One region of the Bacillus sp. V2I10 genome, then DNA from elsewhere that is predicted to be linked to it. Evidence: riboswitches for the same ligand, from Rfam matches in the RefSeq annotation. Region 1 holds a riboswitch; the other holds the start of a gene.
What was found. Region 1 has a riboswitch for lysine ahead of dapA (4-hydroxy-tetrahydrodipicolinate synthase). Riboswitches for the same ligand answer to the same signal wherever they lie in the genome.

Region 1 (8,161 bases):
CAGTTGCCCCTATTGCATTAGTATTTATATTAGGAAAAATGATGGAAGAATCACTGCTTCAGACATTAGGATTATATAAAGGCAATTTCTTAGAAATTTTCTCACGTCCTATATCCGGAACGCTAATGGTACTTTCTCTTTTAGCAATAGCTCTTAGTACTTTTGCTGGATATAAAAATAAAAAGAATCACTTTGAGGATGTCGAAGTATAGAATAAAAATTAACCGACATCTAGCGTATAATTATGTCTTTCGTTGGCAGGGCCCCTATAAGGGATGTGCTAACCATTTAACTCTTTTCAAACACTTTATTAAAAAATATAAAGCGATCATAATGAACACTTTTACGAACGTTTTATATAAAAGTTAGTATGAACTTTTATTGAACTGACTGGATATCCCTCTACATTGATTACAAGGTAGCATTTAGGCTGACTATTTTATTCAAGATTAAAGGTTTTTCTTTTTAAATGTAATTCCAGAGCATCCTTAAAGCGGCTGCACGACAGACTGATCAGAAAGGAAATAGCGACTTTTTGTCATTCTGTAAGTGTCGCTTCGGCATTAAATGAACCGATAACAATAGTCTGTATGGTCTTCTCCTACATTCTGTAAGTTCCTGTTTCATTTGCCGGATGCCGCCATACCGAACGAGCCGGAAACTGTACAGTTCAAAAGATTCCAAGATAAAAGAATAAAGATCAAAAGGAAAGCAGCCATTTATGGCTGCTTTTTATTATGCTTTTTCCTTTTGAATCCGAATCGTAAAACAGCGCAAGCCGGCTACATTTCTATCCGGCAGGTACCCGAACCTTTCCGGCTGGAAACGAAGACGTCTAGCCAATCGGTCAAGGGGCATAAAACTTTTTTAAAGTCGCCAGTAGCATAAAAAACTTTTGTGCTTAAACCGCCCTTGACCAGTCGTCTATGCGAGTTTTTCGGTCTCCTTGCAAAAGGGAAAAATCATCCCCCTTTGGGGAACATCAGCGCCTCGGCTTTAAAATGGATAACGCAAAATTAAAAAGTAAAGGAGGAAAGGAAACAACCTTTAAAACACTCAAGAAACAAAGAAAAAGCAAAATCCAAAATCAAAATTACAAAGGAGAATGAGGAATGACTTTAGAATCTATCTTTGAAGTTGTACGAATCAGATAGGAAATCAGGGAAGCAAAAAGATTTTGCCGCATACAAAATAACTTCCCCAATGGATGCAGAGAAGCTAGCGGCATCCTATATTGCAGATGAGGACAGAGAGGTATTTCTTGTCATGATGCTTAATACAAAAAATGAGGTTATAGGGCTACACCGGGCACACGTGGGAAGTTTAAATGAAGTGTTGTTCATCCAAGAGAGGTGATGAAATCCGCTATTTTAAACAACGCGGCCTCTATTATCGTCAGTCATCAGCATCCCTCTGGCGACCCAACACCAAGCAAAGAAGATATAGAAGTTACAAGGAGAATTGCTGAGGCGGGGAAGACCCTAGGAATATCACTTCTTTCCATTAATTGTAACCCATAAAGAAAACCATATAAGTTTGAAAGAAAAAGGCTATCTTTAAGAAAGACAAAGGGGCGTTGCCCCTTTGTTTATATAATATTAGAGTTTTTAGATTGTGAATTTGATAAATCTAAAAACAACTGTAAAGGGCTCAGTTCTAGGGCATCCAGATTCAGGATGAATAAGTGAATGCCAGTTTGTGTTCCCTTAAGCAAGTACTTCTATATTAATAGGTTGCAGGACTCTTTGCAGAGTTCTTTTTTCTTCATTGTTTAAAGGGACCAATGGTAAGCGGACATCTCCTACATTTATCCCTTTCATATTCAATACAGCTTTTACCGGTGATGGGTTTGGTGCAGTAAATAATGCTTTCATTATTGGGAGAAGGTTACGATGTGCAGAAGAAGCTTTACGGACATCACCATTTTTAAAGAAATTGATCATTTCTTGCATTTCATTGCCAATGATGTGTGAGGAAACCGAAACAATTCCTGTTCCACCGATGGCTAAAACCGGAAGAGTTAACCCATCATCGCCGCTGTATAACGTAAAATCACTATGTGTTTTGCTAATGATTTGTGTCATGGTATCTAAGTTGCCACTTGCTTCTTTTACTGCCACAATATTGTTTATCTTTGAGAGATTAACAATTGTCTCTACTGACATGTTTACAGCACTTCGTCCTGGGATATTATAAAGCATTACCGGCAATAGGGTTGATTGGGCAATTGCTTTAAAGTGCTGAAATAATCCTTCTTGAGAAGGCTTGTTATAATACGGAGTAACGAGCATAATCCCATCCACTCCTGCTTCTTCTGCTTGCCTAGTTAAGCTGATAGACGCTTTCGTATTATTTGAGCCAGTACCAGCTATAACTGGTACTCTTCCAGCGACAGCTTCTACCACAATTTTGAATAAATCCACTTTCTCTTCTGCTGTTAATGTAGGAGACTCTCCAGTTGTACCAGCTATAACTAATCCATCAGAACCATTAGTGACTAAATAATTAACTAAATTTCTCGCAGCGTTAAAATCAACCTCGCCATTACGATCAAATGGGGTAACCATTGCTGTTAAAACTTGCCCAAAATTCATAACTTCACACCCTTTAATATTATTATTTAAAATATAGATGTTGTTAGAGCCATTCAAAAGGAAACGCAAAAAAGCAACAACGAGGGATTCGCTGTTGCAGTAGGAACAAAATTTATCAAAAGTCGTTACCATTGCATAAGATAGCCCTCCATATAGTTTCCTATATGACAGTCCCGCATTTATTCAATAACAGAACCAGCTTTAAGAACATGAGATTCTTTCCACTTCGGCAAATTCCCCTTTCCACAATAGTCATTGGACCTCATTATCCTCGCATTGTGTACTAATGGTTTTTGCTCCTCTATCTTCTCTTCAAAATTTATAGAAGGGAAAATTATTTAATTGATACTAATATAACAAAATATTCTTACTACTTCAAGTCGGATTTGAAATTTTTCAAAATACATGAATGATCGGTAACATTTTAGCGATTGAGCAAAGCTAAAAGATGTCGAAGTAATAGAATAAAAATCAATGTTTTTCAACTGATTAATAGTTGTATAAACTAATCTCACCCAATGAAAGCAACATCATCATTTTTGATAAACAAAGTGGAGATTATTGGAGAAAGTTTATTGAAGTAGGTGAAGGACCTACTAAATGGGAAAAACAACCATCTCCATTCTCTACAACAACAAACTAAATTCGATTTTAGCAAAGCCAATCTTGAACTAAGGGGGCGTTACTTGAAGATCCGGGAGCCATCTTTAGGTGGCTTTTTTCTTGTTAAACTAAATGGGCAGTTAGTTGAAGAAGGATTATTGATTCTATTTACCGAATTGTTTAAATTAACCGATCAAGCTCCAGATGCGGTGCGAGGGGTCATCTTAGCCACAAAACGACTAAGGTAAAAAAAAATTAGTTGAAATGAAAGAAGTGAAGGTTTTGATTAAATATAAATGCCTCCATCATGTAAGTCTAACTGTGACAGATTTGGAAAGAGCAAAAAAATTCTATGGTAAAACTTTATGTTTAAAAGAAATACAGCGTCCTGATTTTGATTTTTCAGGTGCCTGGTATGAAATAGAGGGACATCAACTACACTTAATAGTCGATCCCTCTTCACAGACGATTCGTGAGGATAAAAGCCTATCCAGCAGAGAAGGTCACTTTGCCCTTAGAGTCGAGAACTACTATGACACTCTTAAATGGTTAAAACAGAATGAAGTTGAAATCCTTGAAAAACCATACGGAAAAAGTGGATTCGCACAAATTTTCTGTGCCGACCCAGATGGTAATTTGATTGAACTAAATGTTAATCAAAAAGATCTATAAGTAGGATGTATGCATTGAATTTAAAGTTTTTATACGAGATAAGAGATAAGGAGTTATAGGTATCCTTTTAATATCAAAAAAATTAAATCATTTTACGAATAGGGTGAAACTTAGAGAAGAACAGTTCCTTATAGAATTAAGAGTGCTAAAAAAATGAGTTTACCCTTGACCCTTTAGTTACTATAGGGTTTATTATTTGTTACAAAACTAGTATATATCTTAACTAGCTATAAAGGATTTGGCGCTCTTTAAAAAAGAAAAAAGAACAATTAAATCGTATTGAAGAAAAGTTGGACTCGTTACAAAAAAAGAATTAATAATATTAATGGACTATCCTTATTGGAACGTCTTTTTCAATTAAAGGGCGCTTTAGTTAAAGAAGACACTCAACAAAATGATGATAATTTCTTTTTACACACATAATGATATTGCAAAGATGTGATGTTTGAATAGAATGTCACGTTTCTATTTCAATTAATTTTCAAAATGATAAGTTAACAATGTGAACTATGTTGTTTTTAACTTTGTAATATACAACAACATATATATTATTATTATTATATATGTTGTTATTGTTGCTCGTTTTAACGTATAAATTAACTGGATGTTTTCTGTTTCACATGTTCAAAAGAAATTATTTACACTATTGGAGCATTAATTGGACCTGAGACAAAGATATTTCATTAACTAGCTCACAGACTTATAAAGAAAATAAACATGAAAACTCATCTCCCATAAATGCAATTAGGCAGTATAATATATACGACCTAACCATTGAGATCTCCCTATGGAGGGCTTGTTTATTTTGCTTTTCTATATGGAGGTATACCAAATCATGGACGCTTCGTTTGTAGCATAAGGTCTATTTCATTTTGACATCAACAATATCAAAAAAATGAAGTTAGTTCAAAAAGGAAATAGAAGATAGATGTTTTGGTTTAGGAAATTCGATGTTTGCACCAGAACCAACTTTCAATATGGAAAGAAGGTTAATGGAATCAACAACGGCTTCGGAATTGATGGGTGATGTTTAATTGAAAAGAAAGACAAGGAGTGTGATGGGAAATTGTCGAAAACTTTAAGCTTGTATCAATTTAGCCGAAAAGTACATAAATGGGCTGGACTGATTTTATCGGTTGTTTTTATGTTTATCGCTGTAACAGGACTTTTGCTAGTGTATTATATTCCACTTGGATTAGGTACTGATTTAAAGACAGGGGTTAAAGCAGATCCTAGTAAATCGATACCTATTGAAAAGGTTATCTCCATTACGACTTCTCAGGAACTTCCAGGTATAAAATCGGTTGAAGATATCTTTAGAATAGAATTAAGCCCAGGTTCAAATGTATTCCGTGTTCGCTTAGAAAACAATCAAGAAGTTCAAATTGATGCGAGCACTGGGAAAGTTTTATCAACAAAGCCAGATTACTCAGGCTTTCTCATTTCTTTACATGATGGATCTACTTTTGGCAATCTGTATAGATACAGTGCTCTAACAATGGCAGGTTTATCCCTAATTCTGCTATCATTTTCAGGGTATTATATGATTGGCTTTCCGCTTTATAAGCGTCTAATGGCGAGAAAAAACGCAAAAAATTTGGAAATTTAGCAACAAGACTAAAGATTTTGTGCACAGAACCCTACATAATTCTATTGCCGTTATTTTCCATTGCTTTACAAACCCAAATTAATGGAATGCAGGTGAGTTTCATTGAAAGTCTGCCTGTACTCCTCCTTTACAATTTCTTGACATTCTTTTTGTCACAATTGATCTAAAACATGCCAACTTATATAAGGTGTAGTAAAGACAAAACTCTGATTTTTAAAACTAAAGAAGGTTAGTAAGAAAAAACGCAATAAAAAATTGAACATATTTAAGAATCGATTTTAATTAAGATTTTAGATTTTGTAGGTTTTCTTTAAGAATGTTTTTTCTAAATACAGCTGCACCTAGTAATAATAATGGGAGGAATATACCAATCGTAAAGCCATAAGGTACCCAACTTGTCGATTCGAATTTTTGCATATAAGTTATATCTGGATACATTAATAAGGAAAAAGGAACTAAAGTCAACCCTAATGGAAGGACAATTGGTTTGTAATCATGTAACTTCAACATCTGTGCAAGGCCTAGGACTGTTCCATAAAAATATATAGTCATCTTGATATAGATCGTGATAAACCATATTATGGCCATGATAGCTTCTGTCCGTTGAAAAAAGTCCCCGATATTAATTTTTTGTGCTAAAACGTAGCTTGGATACATTTCAATAGAAGTGATGTAATCCCCCAAAACCAAAATACTTATCACAATTATGATGTCAAGTATAATCGCCCCGATAAAAACCCCCATTATAAACGCTTTTCTACCTTGTTTGGTTTGATTTAGGTGAGAGGGAAAAATCATTAATAAAGTAATAGGCATCAGAAAAGTGTTACTAAAAAAGAGAATTCCACCCCGCATGATAGGCTTAATCCCTACCTCAAATACGGGCAGAATGTTCTGAAATTCAAACTGAGGGCTAATGAAGATGAATAAAATCATTAAAAGTAATATTACTATAGGGAAAACTACTTCTGCAAAACGAGCGAAGGTTTCGATTCCAAGGTAAACTCCCAGAACTAAAATGCTTAAATAAAGAATAATTGGGAATACCATCGGGGTATCAGGCATCATTTGTGTTGTCAAGAAATTCCCTACATAGAATAGTAATGCAGCAGTACTATAATAGAAAAAGGAAATAAAAATGATAGCAGCTATGGTACCTAACCATTTACCAAGAAGTTTCATGCACATTTCGATTAAAGTTAATTGAGGGACAATACTACCTAAAGCACTAAATAACCATATGAATAATAAACCAATGCCTGTAGAGAGTATTGCCGTAATCCATGCATCTTGCTTTGCTTCAGCTGCTATACTTGCCGGGTAAACTAATATGGAAGTTCCAACTGTAAATAAGATCACTATTATTATAAATTGTCGTACTGATATTTTGGCCTTCAATAATTCGTTCACCCCTGGATGAGACTTTCCCACTTTTTAACAATTTTGTCCATTCTTTCCCTCGCATAATCATTGAGCAGCCGACTAAAAGATGTTCTTAAAATTTTGATTTAATTAACCCTCTTCTTTTTGAAGAAAAATAAAATACTTATACGTATAAAATGAGGACTCTTTTTTCCTATGAGACTGGGCGGCAGCACGACATACTATACTTGGAAATTTTAAGAATAAGAAAGCCAGATCTTTATGGGAGTATTTACGCTATTTTGATGTGAAGTTGTGTAGTGACGAATGACAAAATGTCATATTTGTCATTTTTTGAAAGTGCGTACTTCTTTTTCTTTTGACTATCGGTCATAATGACATAATGAATGCATAAGATCAGATTCCATTAGGAATTATATACCTCTTTCAAATAAATACAATCTTTGCACCAGAACCCTTAAGTTTATCTTATAATATAAGTATTTAATTTCAATCTAGTAGAAGAAAAAATAAATGGTGAATTTTGAAAGGGGATACATAGTTTTGAACGCAAAATATTTAGACTTACTTGCCCAGAAATATGATTGTGAAGAAAAAGTGGTAACTGAAATTATTAATCTTGAAGCCATTCTTAATTTACCAAAGGGGACAGAACATTTTGTCAGTGATTTACACGGGGAGTATCAAGCCTTTCAACATGTGTTAAGAAATGGTTCGGGGAGAGTAAAAGAGAAAATAAGAGACCTTTTTAACGGTGGATTATACGAAAAAGAAATTATTGAATTGGCGACAATAGTTTATTATCCTGAAGAAAAATTACAGATAATTAGGAATAATTTTGACAATGAACAAGAATTAAACCAATGGTATAAAGTAATCATTGATCGTATGATTAAGCTTATTTCTTATGCCTCCTCCAAATATACACGCTCGAAATTACGGAAAGCATTGCCTAATCAGTTTGCCTATATTATAGAAGAGCTGCTATACAAAACAGATGAATCCGCAAATAAAGAACAGTATTACACAAAAATTGTCCAGCAAATTATTTCCCTTGGACAGGCTGATAAGCTTATTACTGGTCTTGCTTACAGCACTCAGAGATTGGTTGTGGATCATCTTCATGTCGTAGGGGATATTTATGATCGCGGACCCGAACCTGATAAAATCATGGAAACTCTAATCAATTATCATTCGGTTGATATTCAGTGGGGAAATCATGATGTACTATGGCTAGGTGCCTTTGCTGGTTCAAAGGTTTGTCTCGCTAATATTATTCGTATCAGTGCTCGCTACGACA
Region 2 (8,161 bases), on a different contig from region 1:
TCCGGCAATTGCTCCAACTGAAATCAAACCTGCAAGAGAATTCTGTCCTACAAATTGGAGAGCAAAAGAAACAGGGTCTGCGACGTTTAATTGAGTATATGGAACCATCCCTGTCAAAATAAGCGAGACGATAATATATAGTGCAGTACAAACTGTCAATGAAGCGATAATTCCGATTGGCACATCCCGCTGCGGTCTTTTTACTTCCTCAGCAGCAGTTGCTACTGCATCAAATCCAATATAAGCAAAAAAGACTGTTGCTGCACCCGTTACAATGCCATCAAATCCAAATGGTACAAAGGGGGTCCAGTTATCAGGCTTAACATACCAGACGCCTGCAACAATAAATATCAGGATTACAGCAATTTTAACAAATACCATAATGTTATTAACCCGTGTACTTTCCTTAATGCCCTTTGATAGGAGAGCGGTTATGAGCAGAATAATAATCACTGCAGGCAAATCAATAAATCCGCCTTTTCCTGCTCCTGGTGCTGAAGTAATGACATCCGGCAGTTCCACACCAAATCCTGCAATGAGGGATTGAAAGTATGCGGACCATCCAGTGGCAACAGCGGAGGTTGCAAGAAGATACTCAAGCATTAAATCCCAGCCAATAAGGAAAGCAAACAGCTCACCAAGAGTTGCATATGTGTAAGTATACACGCTGCCCGAGATGGGAACAGAAGACGCAAATTCCGCATAGCAAAAGGCTGCGAGTGCACAGGCAATACCAGATAAAATAAATGATAAAATGAGAGCCGGACCAGCTGTTTCTGCCGCAACGACGCCGGTCAGTACAAAAATACCTGTTCCTACAATTGCACCAATTCCAAGCAGGGTTAAATCAAATGCACCCATAGTGCGGGCAAGTGATTTTTGCTGACTTTGTGCAAGTAAATCTGTAATAGATTTTTTTCTGAACAATGAACTCATATGATCCTCCACTAATTTTGTCATAACAGGAAGTGAATATTTTGTAGTATATTGTCGTCGAATTGATGGAACGTCAACAATTTTCAGAATATTCATTCGATTCAGGTGATGAATGCATGTGGGAAATAAATGTTATTGTTAAATACTCAATTTTGATATATTATAAAAAAATGTGATTCATGGTAAATGATAAGATGGTTTAGTTCTAACTATTTTCAATAGACCATTTTATTTTCATAAATAACAAACATAAGGGGGTGGATTGAATGAAAAAATTAGGCCTTGCATGGCAGATTTTTATCGGTTTAATTTTGGGTATTGCACTTGGTGCTATTTTTTACGGTAACCCAAACATCGAAAATTATTTACAGCCTATAGGTGATATTTTTATACGTTTGATTAAAATGATTGTTATTCCAATTGTCATTTCAAGTATCATTGTTGGCGTGGCAAGCGTCGGCGACACAAAAAAGCTTGGTAAAATCGGCGGGAAAACAATTTTATACTTTGAAATTATTACAACAATTGCAATTGTTGTCGGTTTAGTAGCTGCAAATCTATTTAATCCAGGTGCTGGCGTTGATATGGATAAACTGGAGAAAACAGATATCAATAGCTATGTGGATACAGCTGAGGATGTAGAATCGCATGGTTTTGCTGATACCTTTGTGAATATTGTTCCAAGCAACTTATTTGAGTCCATTGTTCAGGGTGATATGCTTCCAATTATTTTCTTCTCTGTATTATTTGGTCTTGGAATCGCTGCTGTGGGAGAAAAGGGAAAACCTGTTCTCGCATTCTTCCAGGGAACGGCAGAAACGATGTTCTATGTAACAAATCTTATTATGAAGTTTGCTCCATTTGGTGTTTTTGCATTAATTGGTGTAACCGTATCTAAGTTTGGTTTAGAGTCTCTCATTCCGCTTGGTAAATTAGTTATTTTAGTATACGGAACCATGCTGTTCTTTATCGTGGGTGTATTAGGGTTGGTTGCTAAAATGGTTGGAATTAACATCTTCAACATTATCCGTCTGCTGAAGGATGAGTTGATTCTTGCTTATTCTACCGCAAGCTCTGAGACAGTTTTACCGAAAATCATGGAGAAAATGGAGAAATTCGGCTGTCCGAAAGCCATTACATCATTTGTTATTCCGACAGGGTATTCTTTTAACCTGGATGGTTCGACACTTTATCAGGCTTTGGCTGCTGTATTTATCGCGCAAATGTATGGAATCGACTTATCGATCTCGCAGCAGGTATCCTTATTGCTAGTGTTAATGGTAACCTCTAAAGGGATTGCCGGTGTACCGGGCGTATCATTCGTTGTGCTCCTCGCAACATTGGGAACGGTAGGAATTCCGGTTGAAGGATTGGCCTTTATCGCAGGTATTGACCGTATATTGGACATGGCAAGAACCGCTGTAAACGTGGTAGGGAACTCACTGGCTGCAGTTGTGATCTCTAAATGGGAAGGCGAGTTTGATAACCAAAAGAATAAAGAGCATATAGCTGCATAAAAGAGAGCCCGATTCGATGTGAATCGGGCTTTTTTATATGTACACAGCAGGAAATTGATGAATTAGTTAATATGAGTTGTATTTCCTTAGAAATTTGGGAAGGATTTAAAACCTGTTTTTGCCAATATTTCGTGCTTTATAAGTTTATAAGATTTAACCACAGAAGTAATTTTACTCGCCGTCATTATTCCCATATTGATTCCTCTCGCTATAAAAAGGGTCAGAGATAAGTTCGGATACTTGCTTAGTAGAAATTTATGATTTGTGTGGCTCGGGGGAGTACTTGTTCCCTTTGTTGGATTCAAAGGAATTGATGTTGTTCTTGCTCTAATTTTGTAACGTATATTTAATAGAAGAAAAGAGAAATTTTAAGATGGAAGACAAATAATTAATGATTGGTCTGATCATCAAATGAGTTTATTCTTAATGGTGATTTGCGGCATTATTTTCTCTGTAGTCGAAAAGTTCAATAGGCTTTACGCAGGAAAAACGGGAAAAAACGGAGAAATGGAAAAAAACAGTATCACATTACACAAATCCTTCTCGGTCAGTCAGCGAGAACAAGGTGGGAAGAAATTAGAAAAGGTTCCATTGTGAATACGATTATGAGAACGACAGAGAATATTGATATTCACATCGTGTCAGATGGACGATCTTAAAGGAGTTCAGGAGAAATGAATATTGCTTTTTTCCTAATACCCAAAAAGGAAGTTGTTTATTTAAACATTCATGCCACCATGAGGCAGGCGCTTGAACGAATGGAATATCACCGTTATTCAGCTGTTCCGCTGCTTGATGATGAAGGGAAGTACGTAACAACGCTGACAGAAGGTGATTTGCTGTGGATGCTGAAAAACACACCTGATTTGCATTTTCATAACACAGAAAAAATTCGATTAACTGATCTTAATTACCATCGAAAGAATGAACCAATATCTATTCATTCAGAAATGGAGAACATTATTTTAAGGGCGATGGAACAGAATTTCGTACCTGTTACAGATGATCAGGGAATCTTTATAGGGATGATCAGAAGAAGGGAAATTATTGAATATTGCTCAGATCAGCTTTTTGGGAAAAAGAATTAAAAAAGGCTGCATTCAACATGCAGCCTTCTATTATATGGTTGAGCCTGTATCTTGTTTTTTCATATATTTCGTCAAAAACGGATAAATCACAAATCCCGCAAAGAATAGGCCGACTCCAAGTATAAATGTTTTTAAATCAGCAGTTCCTGTAACAATCACCCATACAGAATAAATACAGGCTAGTGAGGCGATGATTCCGTCTCTTACTCTCGACCCTTGAATGAGATCATAAGTCTCTCCTTTGGCAATCAGCTTCAAGAAGAAGATAGACGATACAAGGTATGGGAAAAGATAGGCAAGTGTAGCTGATGTTGTTAAGAATGTATAAGCTTCACTGATGGTTCCGGAAATCGTTGAGAAAATAAAGATTTGAGACATTAAATTTGTTATGATCAAAGCATTTTTCGGACTTCCTTTTTTATTTGTTTTAGCAAAGAAAGCAGGGAAAATACCTGATTTTGCAGCCTGGTACGGCACTTCAGATGACAGCAGGATCCATCCAATAGTTGATCCAAACAAAGATACGACTGCCAATAGTGCCATTGCATTTGCACCGGCATCGCCAATAATGACAGAAAGAACATCAACAAAAGGCTTGTCAGATGACTGCAGCTGATCGTGCGGCAGAACGCCCATTGTAATAAGTGTAATAATCATATAGATGAACACAGCAATGATTAAGCCAGTGATGGTAGCTCTCTTTACATCACGCTGAGAAGAAGCGCGTCCTGACAGAATGACTGCCGACTCAATACCTACAAATGCCCATAAAGTCGAAATTGCGGCAAATTGAACTTGATTTGTCAGCCCGTATGTCACGCCAGGCTCTGCTTCCACCGGGAAATAAAACTCTCCAAATGCAGCCGACTCCAGTGCAAATAAACCAGCAATGATAAAAAGCATAAACCCGATTACTTTTGAAGCAGTAGCAACAAAATTTAATTTGCCTGCTCCGCTCAAGTTCGTTAAAAGGATGGTATGAGTGCCCCAAAGCAAAATAGTACAAACAATAAATGTAACAAGTCTTCCTAATTGAATTTCCTGCGAACCAACTGAAAAAAGAATGGATTCGTCTGACATAATCGGAAAGAATGTAGAAAGATAGCCAGCGAAGCTTGTGATGATTGCGACATTGCTGATCCAGTTCGCGACCCAATATCCCCACACCATGCTGAACCCGGCTACATTTCCTTTTTTCGGTGTATCAAATAAAGCTTTTGCGTAGCTTTGCGGACCAGCTGTAAGGTCAGGTCTGCGGATTGATAAATTACCGAATACAAGTGCAATCATTAATACACCTAATCCGGTTACAAGCCAGGCGCTGGTGACACCAAGCGGACTTGCGGTCTGCGCCAGGGTGCTTGGCAGCATAAAAATACCAGAGCCCACCATATTTCCTACTACAAAGGCTGTTAAAAGCCAAAATCCCCATTTTTTCTGTTTCACTGCTGAAACCTCCTATAATAGAACCATAATGTTATGGCTGTATAATTAGTGTGTGTATTTTTTGACGAAATGGATCATTTTTGACAAACAAAAAACGCATGGAACAAGCCCATGCGCAAAATACACAAAAAACTCACTCAAAAATCTCATGATAGCACTCCACAGATTACACTGTGGCAGTCCAGTACCTATTCGATACAGTCCCAGCAAGAAACAAAGTGGCTGTTTCAAACTTCGGCACCAAGTCCTTTCGAATTTGCAGTCAACAGCTCCACTAGCCTCTTGCAATCTACTCTTAATTGGTGCAACCTCTACCTCACCGAGATTCTAGTGAGGATTTATAGTAAAAATAATATTTGAATAAAATAAAACTACCAACTCAGCCTGCGTTTGTCAATGGATTTCATGTATTTCTATATTTTCCCTGAGGAAATCGCCCTAATTTCATTTTGCAATTCATGGATAGATCAACTATAATTTACAAAGGCAGCGTTTTCTTTTTATTGTGAAATAATCTAATAAATTAATGTGGAAGAAGGGTTCATCATGAACTTGGGATTCGGGGAAATTATGTTGATCGTCTTTGTCGCATTGCTTCTTTTCGGACCGAAAAAATTGCCTGAACTGGGTAAAGCGGCAGGTAAAACGCTACGAGAATTTAAGAATGCTACTAAAGGTCTTATGGACGACGATGATGCAAAATCAGATAAAACAATCAAATAAATACAAGCAGAGGCTATGACATTTCGTCATACCTTTTTTTTTGCTTCCTGCCATTAGAATTGTACAAATTTTTAGTCAATTGTTTTATAATGACAAGTGAGGGATTATTTAGTGTTCCGAAATACATAAACAGGGGGAATGGCGATGAAAGCTGCTACGTATGCTGAAACATGGGATTTAGATGTGTTTTTTGAAGGTGGAAGCAAATCTGTTGCTTTTAAAAAGTACTTAGAGGAGCTTGAATTTGATGTTCCTTCATTTAAGGTGCAGGCAGAGAGCATCAAAGTACCCCAAACAAAAGAAGATAGCGTCCTTTTAGGAGAGATTCTTGAGAAGTTTCAGGGTATTGCAAAACGGATGAGGCAGGCAGGAGCTTTTGTCGGGTGTCTGCAGGCTCAGGATACAAATGATAAGCATGCCTCCGTGCTCCGGGGGAAGGTTACTCAACTCAGCTCTCAGTTTCAAAATGCTTTGGCAGCCTTTGATCAAAAGCTCGTTCAAGTAGACGATGCGGTTTGGCCAGAGCTTGTAAATGCAGAAGACTTGACTGAATTAAAATTTGCCTTGACCGAGCGCCGGAACAGAGCAAAAAACAAACTGCAGATGGAGCAGGAAACACTGATCAATGCCTTGTCAGTAGACGGCTATCATGCGTGGGGACAGCTTTATGATACTCTCGTTTCCAAAGTGAAAATACCGTTCAAAGAAGATGGCAAAATACATGAATTGTCTGTAGGCCAGGCAGCCAATAAATTTTCAAATGCGGACAGATCAGTCAGAAAATCTGTGTTTGAAGAATGGGAAAAAGCGTGGGGAAGCGGTGCAGATTTATTTGCCCATACGCTGAACCATCTATCTGGTTTTAGACTGAATGTATATGAAAAGCGGGGCTGGGACGATGTTCTGAGTGAGCCGCTTGAGATCAACAGAATGAAGCGCGAGACCCTTGATGTCATGTGGAAGGTGATATCAGAGAATAAACAGCCGCTTGTAAGCTATTTAAAAAGAAAAGCAGAATTGCTTGGTGTTGATAAACTTAGCTGGTACGACCTCGATGCACCGATTGGCGGGAAAGAAGCGAAGGTCAGCTATCAGGAGGGAGCTGAATTTATCTTAGATCAATTCAGCCACTTTGGAGAAGAGCTGACTTCATTTACTAAAAAGGCATTTGAGAACCGCTGGATCGAGGCTGAAGATCGTTCTGGAAAAGCTCCGGGAGGTTTTTGCACAAGTTTTACCGAAAGTGACCAGTCAAGAATCTTCATGACATTCTCCGGCACCCCGTCAAATATCGCAACCCTTGCACATGAACTGGGCCATGCCTTCCATCAGCATGCTATGGCGGGAGTGCATCCGCTTAACCGCAATTATGCGATGAATGTAGCTGAAACAGCATCAACATTTGCTGAAATGATCGTGGCAGATGCTTCTGTTAAAAAAGCAAAATCTGATGAAGAACGTTTGGCGCTATTAGAAGATAAAGTGCAAAGAAGTGTTGCACTGCTCATGAATATTCACGGCCGCTTTCTATTTGAAACTTCTTTTTATGAGGAACGCAAAAAAGGAATCGTCAGCACGGAAAAAATAAATCAATTAATGGAAGCTGCACAAAAAGAAGCTTATTGTGATGCTTTAGGAGAGTACCATCCTCATTTCTGGGCATCTAAACTGCATTTCTATATTACGGGGGTGCCGTTCTATAATTTCCCATATACGTTTGGCTATCTGTTCTCACTTGGCATATATGCGAAAGCATTGGAAGAGGGAACTGCATTTGAAGAGAAATACATTTCTCTTTTAAAAGATACAGGTTCCATGCAGGTAGAAGATTTGGCTATGAAACACTTAGGAGTGGACCTAACAAAAGAGGATTTCTGGAAAAAAGCAGTTCAGCTGACTGTGCAAGATGTGGAAGAGTTTTTGGAAGCGACAAAATAAAAAAAACGGAAACCGGCATGGTTCAGCTGCCTGTTTCCGTTTTTTTTATGACTTGTAAATGCAGAAAAAGCGAGAAAATCTCCCCGCTTTTCTACTCAATCCGCTCGATCCAGCTGTTCATTTCTCTAATGATCTGATCTTGCTGAACAAAGACATTGATCTGTGCTTTGCTATCTCCTTTTTGTTCTCCGTAAATGCCAAACTGTGCATGATTGCCGCCGTTAATTTTGTAATAAAAGGTATTGTCAGACAATAGATGTTTCGTTTCTTTTATATCATCCAGGGTTGTTAATCCGTCATGTTCTGCATAGATGGTCAGAATCGGAAAATCTGTGTTTGAGAAATCACTGGAATCTGCCGGATAAGCAGCAAGAAGAAAAAGCCCTTTTATATTTTTTGGATGTTCATACGCGTAAATAGAAGCAGCCGCACCTCCGAGAGAGTGTCCTCCAATGTACCAATTTTCAATCTCGTCTCTATCATTTATGATTTTATCTGCTTTGCTGATGCCTG

Region 2: it holds a riboswitch for lysine, as region 1 does, so the genes downstream of both, QFZ72_RS05090 (amino acid permease) here and dapA (4-hydroxy-tetrahydrodipicolinate synthase) in region 1, are expected to answer to the same signal.

Annotation. Positions count from the first base shown of each region.
Region 1 covers NZ_JAUSYV010000002.1:143,187-151,347, reverse strand. The annotation lists gene QFZ72_RS27995 (tripartite tricarboxylate transporter permease) at 1-212, shown strand, start outside; partial or broken gene QFZ72_RS29705 (JAB domain-containing protein) at 1,204-1,520, shown strand; gene dapA (4-hydroxy-tetrahydrodipicolinate synthase) at 1,707-2,594, opposite strand; lysine riboswitch at 2,728-2,906, opposite strand; gene QFZ72_RS27975 (hypothetical protein) at 3,281-3,445, shown strand; gene QFZ72_RS27970 (VOC family protein) at 3,480-3,869, shown strand; gene QFZ72_RS27965 (PepSY-associated TM helix domain-containing protein) at 4,936-5,478, shown strand; gene QFZ72_RS27960 (GerAB/ArcD/ProY family transporter) at 5,761-6,876, opposite strand; gene fbp (fructose-1,6-bisphosphatase) at 7,405-8,161, shown strand, end outside.
Region 2 covers NZ_JAUSYV010000001.1:998,810-1,006,970, forward strand. The annotation lists gene bcaP (branched-chain amino acid transporter BcaP) at 1-936, opposite strand, end outside; gene gltP (glutamate/aspartate:proton symporter GltP) at 1,203-2,453, shown strand; partial or broken gene QFZ72_RS05080 (sensor histidine kinase KdpD) at 2,960-3,112, shown strand; gene QFZ72_RS05085 (CBS domain-containing protein) at 3,128-3,541, shown strand; gene QFZ72_RS05090 (amino acid permease) at 3,572-4,987, opposite strand; lysine riboswitch at 5,132-5,309, opposite strand; gene QFZ72_RS05095 (twin-arginine translocase TatA/TatE family subunit) at 5,534-5,710, shown strand; gene QFZ72_RS05100 (M3 family oligoendopeptidase) at 5,855-7,648, shown strand; gene QFZ72_RS05105 (alpha/beta fold hydrolase) at 7,740-8,161, opposite strand, start outside.